Regions from separate parts of the Micrococcus endophyticus genome, predicted to be linked through region 2. Evidence: riboswitches for the same ligand, from Rfam matches in the RefSeq annotation. Region 2 holds a riboswitch; the other holds the start of a gene.
What was found. Region 2 has a riboswitch for S-adenosylmethionine ahead of HDA33_RS06615 (bifunctional o-acetylhomoserine/o-acetylserine sulfhydrylase). Riboswitches for the same ligand answer to the same signal wherever they lie in the genome.
Positions count from the first base shown of each region.

Region 1: it holds a riboswitch for S-adenosylmethionine, as region 2 does, so the genes downstream of both, HDA33_RS12245 (flavin reductase family protein) here and HDA33_RS06615 (bifunctional o-acetylhomoserine/o-acetylserine sulfhydrylase) in region 2, are expected to answer to the same signal.

Region 1 is NZ_JACHMW010000001.1:2,647,364-2,651,451, forward strand. Features, by position in the region: gene HDA33_RS12230 (MFS transporter) at 1-400, shown strand, start outside; gene HDA33_RS12235 (MFS transporter) at 484-1,701, shown strand; gene HDA33_RS12240 (cold-shock protein) at 1,909-2,112, opposite strand; gene HDA33_RS12245 (flavin reductase family protein) at 2,369-2,893, opposite strand; SAM riboswitch class IV at 2,966-3,084, opposite strand; gene HDA33_RS12250 (hypothetical protein) at 3,295-3,945, shown strand; gene HDA33_RS12255 (S4 domain-containing protein) at 3,975-4,088, opposite strand, start outside.
Region 2 is NZ_JACHMW010000001.1:1,445,301-1,449,388, forward strand. Features, by position in the region: gene metX (homoserine O-acetyltransferase MetX) at 1-286, opposite strand, end outside; gene HDA33_RS06615 (bifunctional o-acetylhomoserine/o-acetylserine sulfhydrylase) at 283-1,635, opposite strand; SAM riboswitch class IV at 1,767-1,881, opposite strand; gene HDA33_RS06620 (VOC family protein) at 2,064-2,702, shown strand; gene HDA33_RS06625 (CPBP family glutamic-type intramembrane protease) at 2,726-3,640, opposite strand; gene HDA33_RS06630 (phosphotransferase) at 3,772-4,088, shown strand, end outside.

The DNA.
Region 1 (4,088 bases), 1.2 Mb from region 2:
GCGCCCCACCGCCCTGCTGGCCGCGATCTGCCTGGGCGCCCTGGCCGGCGTCGTGGTGCTGCTCGCCGCCGACCTCGCCCACCTGCCCGCCCTGCTGTGGGTGGGGGCGGCCGTGCACGGGCTGACCGTGCTGGGCGCGAACGTGGTCACCAACGCCGGCCTGATGAGCGAGGTGCCGGCCGAGAGCCTCGGCCGCGCCAGCGGCGCCAACGCGATGGGCATGTACGCCGGGTTCGCCCTGGGGCCGCTGGTCATGGGCGTGCTGCGCGACTTCACCGGCGACTACCGGGCCGGCTTCGGCGCGGTGGGCCTCGGGTATGTCCTCGCGTTCCTCGTGGTGCTGCTGCTGCGCCGCCACGTGGGCCGTCGCGCGGCGGATCTGCGCGCCGAGACGGCGTGAGGGGCAACGGCGTGGGCGGGCGCGGGTCGCGTGGGCGCGGACCGGAAGGGGACCGCGCGTCCCTGGCGTGGCTCTGGGCCCTCGTGGCCGGGGCCGCGCTGACCCAGACCGCCCTCAACCTCGCCCGCCCCGTCACCAGCTACCGCCTGCTGGCACTCGACGCCCCCGAGGCCGCCGTGGGCTGGGCGACGGCGGCCTACGCCCTGCTCCCGCTGCTCGGCGCCCTGTGGATGGGCCGGGCCACGGACCGGCTGCCCTCCGCGGTGCCGCTCGTGGCGGCCGGCGCCCTCACGATGGGCGCGGGCGGGGCCGGCCTGGCCCTCGCGACGTCGGCGGCGGCCGTGTACGCCGCCTCCGCCGTGCTCGGCGTGGGCCACCTCGCCTTCACCATCGCGGGGCAGGCCGCGATCGCCCGACGCGCGGGCCCCGGGCTTCTCGACGCCGGCTTCGGCTGGTTCACGGCCGCCTTCTCCGTGGGGCAGATGGCCGGGCCCCTGCTCGCCGGGCCGATGCTGGCCGACGGCGCCACCGTGGAGGCCACCGCGCTCGCCCTCTGGGTGTCCGCCGGGATCGCCGCCGCCGGCATGCTCCCCGTGCTCCTCGTCCCGGGCGCGCGGCCCCGGCCGGGGGAGCGGGACGGGACGGTCGAGCCGGACTCCCGTTCGGGTGATGCCGCCGAGGGCGCCGACGCCTCTGCCCCGCGTGGAGGCGAGACGGCGGACGCCGCCGCATCCCCGGGGGAGGCGACCACGCCGGAACCGGCGGCGGGGCGGCACGGGGGGCGGCCGAGCCTCGCGCGCATCCTGCGGGTGCCGGGCGTGGCCCCGCAGCTGCTCGCCTCGGTGGCGCTGCTGGCCATGGTGGACATCCTCACGGCGTTCCTGCCGGTGGTGGGGGAGCACTACGGCGTGAGCCCCGCCCATGTGGGCGTCCTGCTGGCCGTGCGCGGGGCGGGCTCGCTGCTCTCGCGGGCGCTGCTGCCGTGGCTGCGGCGCCGCTGGAGCCGCGAGGGGCTGGTGCGCACGGCCCTGCTGTTCTCCGCGGCGGCGATCGGCGTGGCCCCGCTGGGGCTGGCCGAGCCGACGTGGGGGTGGGTGGCCGTCGTCGCGATGGCGGCGGGCGGGTTCACCCTGGGGCTGGGGCAGCCGCTGACCATGTCCCTGGTGACGCAGGCCGTGCCGGCGGGCTGGCGCTCCAGCGCCCTGGCCGTCCGGCTGATGGGCAACCGGGCGGGGCAGGTGGTGCTGCCCGCGACGGCCGGCCTGCTGGCCGCCCCGCTCGGTCCGGCCGCGGCCGTGTGATTCGCGTGCGCCGTGCTCGCCGCCTCCGGGCTGGAGCGGACGGCGGCCGCGCGCCGCCGTCGCTGACCTCGGCACGACGGCGCCGCCCGCCGCCGGACACGACGACCAGCGCACACGCCCACCCCCCGGACACGACGACGCCCCCGGTCCGTGTGGACCGGGGGCGTCGGGACGTCCCCGGGGGACGTCAAGCCTGGTGGGCGAAGATCAGATCTTCGTCACGTTCGCGGCCTGGAGGCCCTTGGGGCCGTCCTGGGTCTCGAACTCGACGCGGTCGTTCTCCTGGAGCTCCTTGAAGCCCGAGCCCTGGATGGCGGAGAAGTGCACGAACACGTCCGCGGAGTTGTCCTCGGGGGCGATGAAGCCGTAGCCCTTCTCAGCGTTGAACCACTTGACGGTGCCGACAGCCATGATGGTGTCCTTTCGATGTGCCGCCGCAGTGCGGTGGCGGTGTTGGACCGCGGCCCGGGATGGGACGCGGGTGAAGCGGCGAGACTGAACCGCTTGCCCAACACTCATCAGCACCGGCCGGGGCCGGGAGGACGAGCAGTGAAGATGGCGGGATACAGCTTGATCAACTTCAGACACCATCCTCGCACGGATCGGCCGCCGCCGGAACCACGTGGGGAATGTTCACCCGGAGTTCGCCCGCGACGGGCCTGAGGAGTCAGAGCGCGCGCAGGCCGTGGAACAGGTTGCGGTGCAGCGCGGCGGGCGCCACCTCGTCCGTGTGGTCCGCGAAGCCGGTCACCTCGAGCAGCACCACGGTGTGGTCCCCGGCCGGCACCTCGGCGTGCAGGCGAGTCTCCAGCCACAGCGCCGCGCCCTCGATGAGCAGGGCCTCGTTCGGGCTGACGTGGACGTCCAGGCCGGCGAACCGGTCGCCCTCGCGGGAGGCGAGCTGCCGGCACAGGTGGGTCTGGTCCGCCGCGAGCAGCGAGACGCCGAGCGAGGCGGCCTGCCGCAGGCGCGGCCAGGTGCGGGAGGTGTTCTGCGCGGAGAAGGCCACGAGGGCCGGCTCCCAGGAGATGCCCACGCCGAACGAGGAGGAGACCATCACCTCCCGACGGTCCTCGGCGAGGCCGGCCACGGCCACGACCCCGGTGGGGAACGCGGACAGGCCGGAGCGCAGGTTGTGGTGGGAGAGGTCGGTGTCCCACACGCGGGTGCGGTCATCGAGAGTCCGGGTCATGGCGTCGGTCCTCTGCAAGACGAACGCGGCTCCGCGGCGAGGCGGTCACGCGGATCGACACGATCCACGGAGGCGCGGTACTTGCCCGCCGGAGGTCCCCGGGGGCCGAATCATCACCTGGAGCACCCCACTACTGCGTGAGAGGGTTGCCGTCCCGCCGGCCAGGGCCGTGATGACGGGAACTCGTGATTCTGCGTCCCACACTAGGACCGTCCCCGCCGCCCGGTCAACGTGGTCCGTCAGATGGGACGGCGGGCCGGTCTTCCGGCGTCACAGTGCAGAGTCACGGGAGCGCAACGATTCGAGGGCGTCACGCTCGACGCGTTGCCCCGCCCTGTGGCCCGGGTCACACTGGGGCATCCGCCGCGCACCCCGCGCGGTCATCCTGCAGAGGGGAAGCCATGCCGCACCGCCGCCGTCGCCCCCGCGTCCCCGTCGCCCTGTCCGTCGCCGCGGCGCTCGGCCTGGCACTGTCCGCCTGTGCCTCCACGACGACGGCGGGCGTCGGCTCGCAGTCGCCCGCGCCGTCCTCGGCGGCGGGCACGACGTCCTCCGCCGCGGGCACGTCCTCCGCCGCACCGACGACCTCCGCCGCCCCGACGACGCCGGGCACCGCCGCCGAGATCGCCGGGGACGAGGCGGCCGCACAGGCCCAGGACGACGCCGCCACCCGGACCGCCCTGAACCGCGCCGTGGACGAGGACGGCATCCCCTACGCCGAGCTCGACCCGTCCCTGACCCTCGTCCCGGACGGCGCCTCGATCCTCTGGGAGGGGCTGGCCGTGGGGGCGCAGTCGCTGCGCGTGGACGCCCGCGCCGGGGAGGAGTACACGGTGGTGCTCCTCTGCGCGGAGCAGGACGGGTCCCGCCGCAGCCTCGTGATGACCACGGTGCCGGGCGAGGACTTCAGCGACGTGATGGCGGAGTCCCCGGGCTGCGGCCACTGGTCCGCGGGGCTGCCCGCCCGCGAGGCGGATGGGCCGCTGACGCTGACCGGCGTCGTGCCCGACGGCGGCCCGTTCCGCATGGTGGTGTACCGGTCCGAGGGCTGACACCCTCGCCCTTGCCCAGCCCCGCCCGCTCAGCCCCGCTCGTCCGACGCGCGGCCGCGCAGTTCGTCCAGCTTGCGGCGGTCCCGCTTGGTGGGCCGGCCCGCGCCGCGCTCGCGGTGGGGCACCGCCAGCAGCTCGCGCGG
Region 2 (4,088 bases):
CGAACCACCGGTCCGTGTCCACGGCGCGGCCGGGCCCCACGAGGGCGTCCCACCAGCCCGGTGTCGGGTCGGCGGCGTGCGCGGCGACGTGGGAGTCGCCCGTGAGCGCGTGCAGGACGAGCACGGCGTTGGAGCCGTTGGCATCCAGCTCGCCCCACGTCTCGTAGGCGAGCTCGACGTCCGGGAGCACCCCGCCGGTCTCCGTGCGCAGCTCCCCGATCCGCAGCCGGTGGCGGCCGCCCTCGGGCAGGGCCGCGCGGGGCGGCCGGCTCACGGTGGCCGTCACTCCCGCTCCCCCGCCGAGGCCGCCGCCGCGAAACCGCGCTCGAGGTCGGCGAGGATGTCCTCGAGGTCCTCCACGCCGAGCGAGAGCCGCACCAGGCCAGGGGTGACGCCGGCGGCGCGCTGCTCGTCGTCGGTGAGCTGGGAGTGGGTGGTGGAGGCCGGGTGCACCACGAGCGAGCGGACGTCGCCGATGTTGGCCACGTGGTGGTGCAGGGTGAGTCCGTCCACGAACGCGGCCCCGGCCTCGCGGCCGCCGGCGATCTCGAAGGAGACGAACGCGCCCGCGCCCTTCGGCAGGTAGCGCTGGGCGCGCTCGTGCCAGGGGCTGGACTCCAGGCCGGCGTAGACCACCTTCTCGACGTCGTCGCGACCCTCCAGCCAGCGCGCCACCGCGGCCGCGTTGGCCACCTGCCGCTCCATGCGCAGGGACAGGGTCTCCAGGCCGAGGTTCACCAGGAAGGCGTTGAACGGGGAGATCGCGGAGCCGTAGTCGCGCAGCAGCTGCACGCGCGCCTTGAGGATGAAGGCCAGGTTGGCGCCGAGCGGCGAGCCCACCCCGAGGTCCCGCGCGTAGACGAGCCCGTGGTACGACTCGTCCGGCTCGTTGAAGCCGGGGAAGCGCTCGGCGTGCTGCGCGTAGTCGAACGTGCCGGCGTCGACGATCACGCCCGCGATGGCCGCGGCGTGCCCGCCGAGGTACTTCGTGGCGGAGTGGGTGACGACGTCGGCCCCGTGCTCGATCGGGCGCAGCAGGTAGGGGGTGGCCAGCGTGTTGTCCACGATCAGCGGCACGCCGGCCTCGTGGGCGGCGTCGGCGACGGCGCGCACGTCCAGCACGTCCCCACGGGGGTTGCCGAGGGTCTCGCCGAAGAACGCCTTGGTGTTCGGCCGGACGGCGGCGCGCCAGGACTCGAGGTCGTCCGGGTCGGTCACGAACGTCGTCTCGACGCCGACCTTGGCGAGGGTGTGCTTGAACAGGTTCTGCGTGCCGCCGTAGAGGCTGGCCGAGGCGACCACGTGGTCGCCGGCGCCGGCGAGGTTGAGGATCGCGAACGTCGTCGCCGCCTGACCGGAGGCCAGCAGCAGCGCGCCGACACCGCCCTCGAGCGCGGCGATTTTCTCCTCCACCGGGCCCTGCGTCGGGTTGCCGATGCGGGTGTAGAGCGGGTCGAGGTCCTTGAGGGCGAACCGGTCCGCGGCCACCTGGGCGGACGGGAAGTCGAAGGAGGTGGTCTGGAAGATCGGCAGGGCGGTCGCACCGAAGGCGTGCTGACCGGGCGCGGCGCCCGCGTGGACCTGGGCGGTGGAGAAGCCCCAGGCGTCGGGGGTCGGGGTGGTCTGGTCGGTCATGGCGGACCCTCCTGAAGGGTTCAGGGGCCGGACCCGAACCGCCCCGCCCGGCGGCCGACGTGTCGATCCGGGAACCGGCGTCGTCGAGGTGCCGGAGATGACCCGGCGCCGTCGAGAGGGGCCGTGGGAGCGGCCCGCGCTTGCCGGCGCCCGTGCGGGACCGGCCTGGTCGTCACCCGGGGCACCCCACCGCGGAAGGAGGGTTGCCGGCCAGCATGCCGGGGCCTGTTGCTGGCTCTCGTGACCGTATGACCGAGTGTAGCCGTCCGCTCCGCCACGATTTCGTCACCCGTGTCACACGCGGATACGCTTCCGGCACGGGGACACCCGGCGCGTCAAGGGCCGGCCGATCCCCGCAGCTCGCACCCAGGTCAACCCCCCGGAGCACCGGGGGAACGGAGAGGAACAGCGCAGTGAACTCCTGTCGCATGGACCACGTGTCCTACGCCGCCGGCCCCGAGGGCCTGGACGCCACCGTCGCCCGCATCGCCGAGGCACTGGGCGTCGAGCGCATCAAGGGCGGCATCCACCCCCGCTTCGGCACGCAGAACGCCCTGTTCCCCATGGCGGGCGGGCAGTACCTGGAGGTCGTCGAGGCCCTCGACCACCCCGCCTCCCTCAGCGCGCCGTTCGGCCAGCTGGTCCGCGCCCGCTCCGAGCAGGGCGGCGGCTGGATGAGCTGGGCCGTGTCCACCACGGACATCGGCCGCTTCGAGCGCCGCCTCGGCCGCGAGGCCGTCCCCGGCAACCGTCGCTTCCCGGACGGCCGCGAGCTGTCCTGGCGTCAGATCGGCATCAAGGGCACCATCGCGGACCCGCAGCTGCCGTTCATCATGCGCTGGGCCGACGGCCAGGAGGACATGCACCCCTCGCAGGCCGCCGAGCCCCAGGCCTCCATCGAGCGCCTGAGCATCGCCGGCTCCCCGGACCGCCTGGCCGAGTGGCTCGGTGACGAGGGCGAGGACGCCCACGTGGAGGACCTCAACGTGGAGTACGTGGCGCCCTCGGGCACCCCCGGCATCGTCTCGGTGACCTTCCGCACCCCGCGGGGCGACGTCACCCTCTGACGCATCCGGCGCGGGCGGGCCGCTCAGCCGAGCAGGCCCGCCCGCGCCAGCAGCGGGTAGCCCACGAACCCGACGGCGTCGAGCAGGAAGTGCGCGACCACCAGCGGCATCACGCGGCGCACCCGCAGGAACACCAGCACGAACACCACTCCCATCAGCGCGTTGCCGATGCCCGGCCCCACGCCCTGGTACAGGTGGTACGCCCCGCGCAGCAGGGCCAGCGCGAGCAGCGCCGTCGCCACGCGCGTCGGCAGGAACAGCCCCTCCGGGGTGGTCCAGGACGACGACGGCGCCCCGGTCCGGCGCGCGGGCGCGGCCTGCACCGCGGGCACCGGGTCCCGGTCCAGCCCTGCCGCCTTCAGCCGCTGCAGATAGCCGATCCGGTCGACGAGCCAGGCCCCCACGATGACCTCCTCGAGCAGCGAGTGCCGCAGGGCCGAGAGCAGCAGCACGGGGATCTGGTACCAGCTCTCGTCCATCGCGTTGGCGACGATCGCCGTCGTCAGCCCGAGCGCCCGGCCGGCGGCGTAGACGCCGAGCGTGCCCAGCCCGATCACCGCGAACAGGCCGACGCCCCAGGCGAGGTCCCGGCCGGGGCGGCGCAGGTCCAGGCCGAGGGTGCGGAACGGGTTCCGGCCGCGCACGTGCATCAGGTGCAGCACGAGCAGCACCGGCACGAGCGCGAACGCGATGCCGAGCAGCTGGTAGGTGAGGTCGAAGGCCCAGCGGTCGTCCACCGTGGGGTTGAGCACGGTGGTCTGGTCCCCCAGCGGGGCCTGGGTGGCCTTGTCGATCAGCTGGACCACGGCGTACACGGCCGAGCGGCCAAGCGAGAGCCCGAGGACGATCGCGATCTCCCAGTGCACCGTCCGCGCTGACGGGGCGGGGAGGGCGGTCGGAACAGGCGAGGCCGGCGCGGGCGGGACGGGGCGGGACATGCTCACCAGTATCCGCCGTCGATGCGGCCTCCGCCTGACGACGCGGTCGGCGTGCGGGGTTGCGTGCGCAGCGGCAGGCGGGGCCGACGGCCGACGTCGGGCCGGCACGGGCGTGTGCCTACCCTGGGGGCATGGCCTCCGACCCCGTCGACTCCGAGCTCGAGCTGGTCCACCGCGCGCTGGGGCGCCTGCGCCCCCACGTCTCCCCCGCCGACGCCCGGGCCCTCCACGAGGCCGACTGGTCCGCCGGCACCGTGGAGGAGGGCGGCCAGTTCCACCGGGTGCTGGTGTGCGCGGGCACGGGCGTGCTGCGGATGACGCGGGCCCACGAGGTCGGCGCGGCCCCGGCGGCCCGGTGGTCGCCCGAGCGGGACCCGGCGCGGCAGCTGGGCCGGCGCATGGCGCTGCTGGACGGGCTCGACGCGGCGCTGGCCGAGCAGGGCGTGGC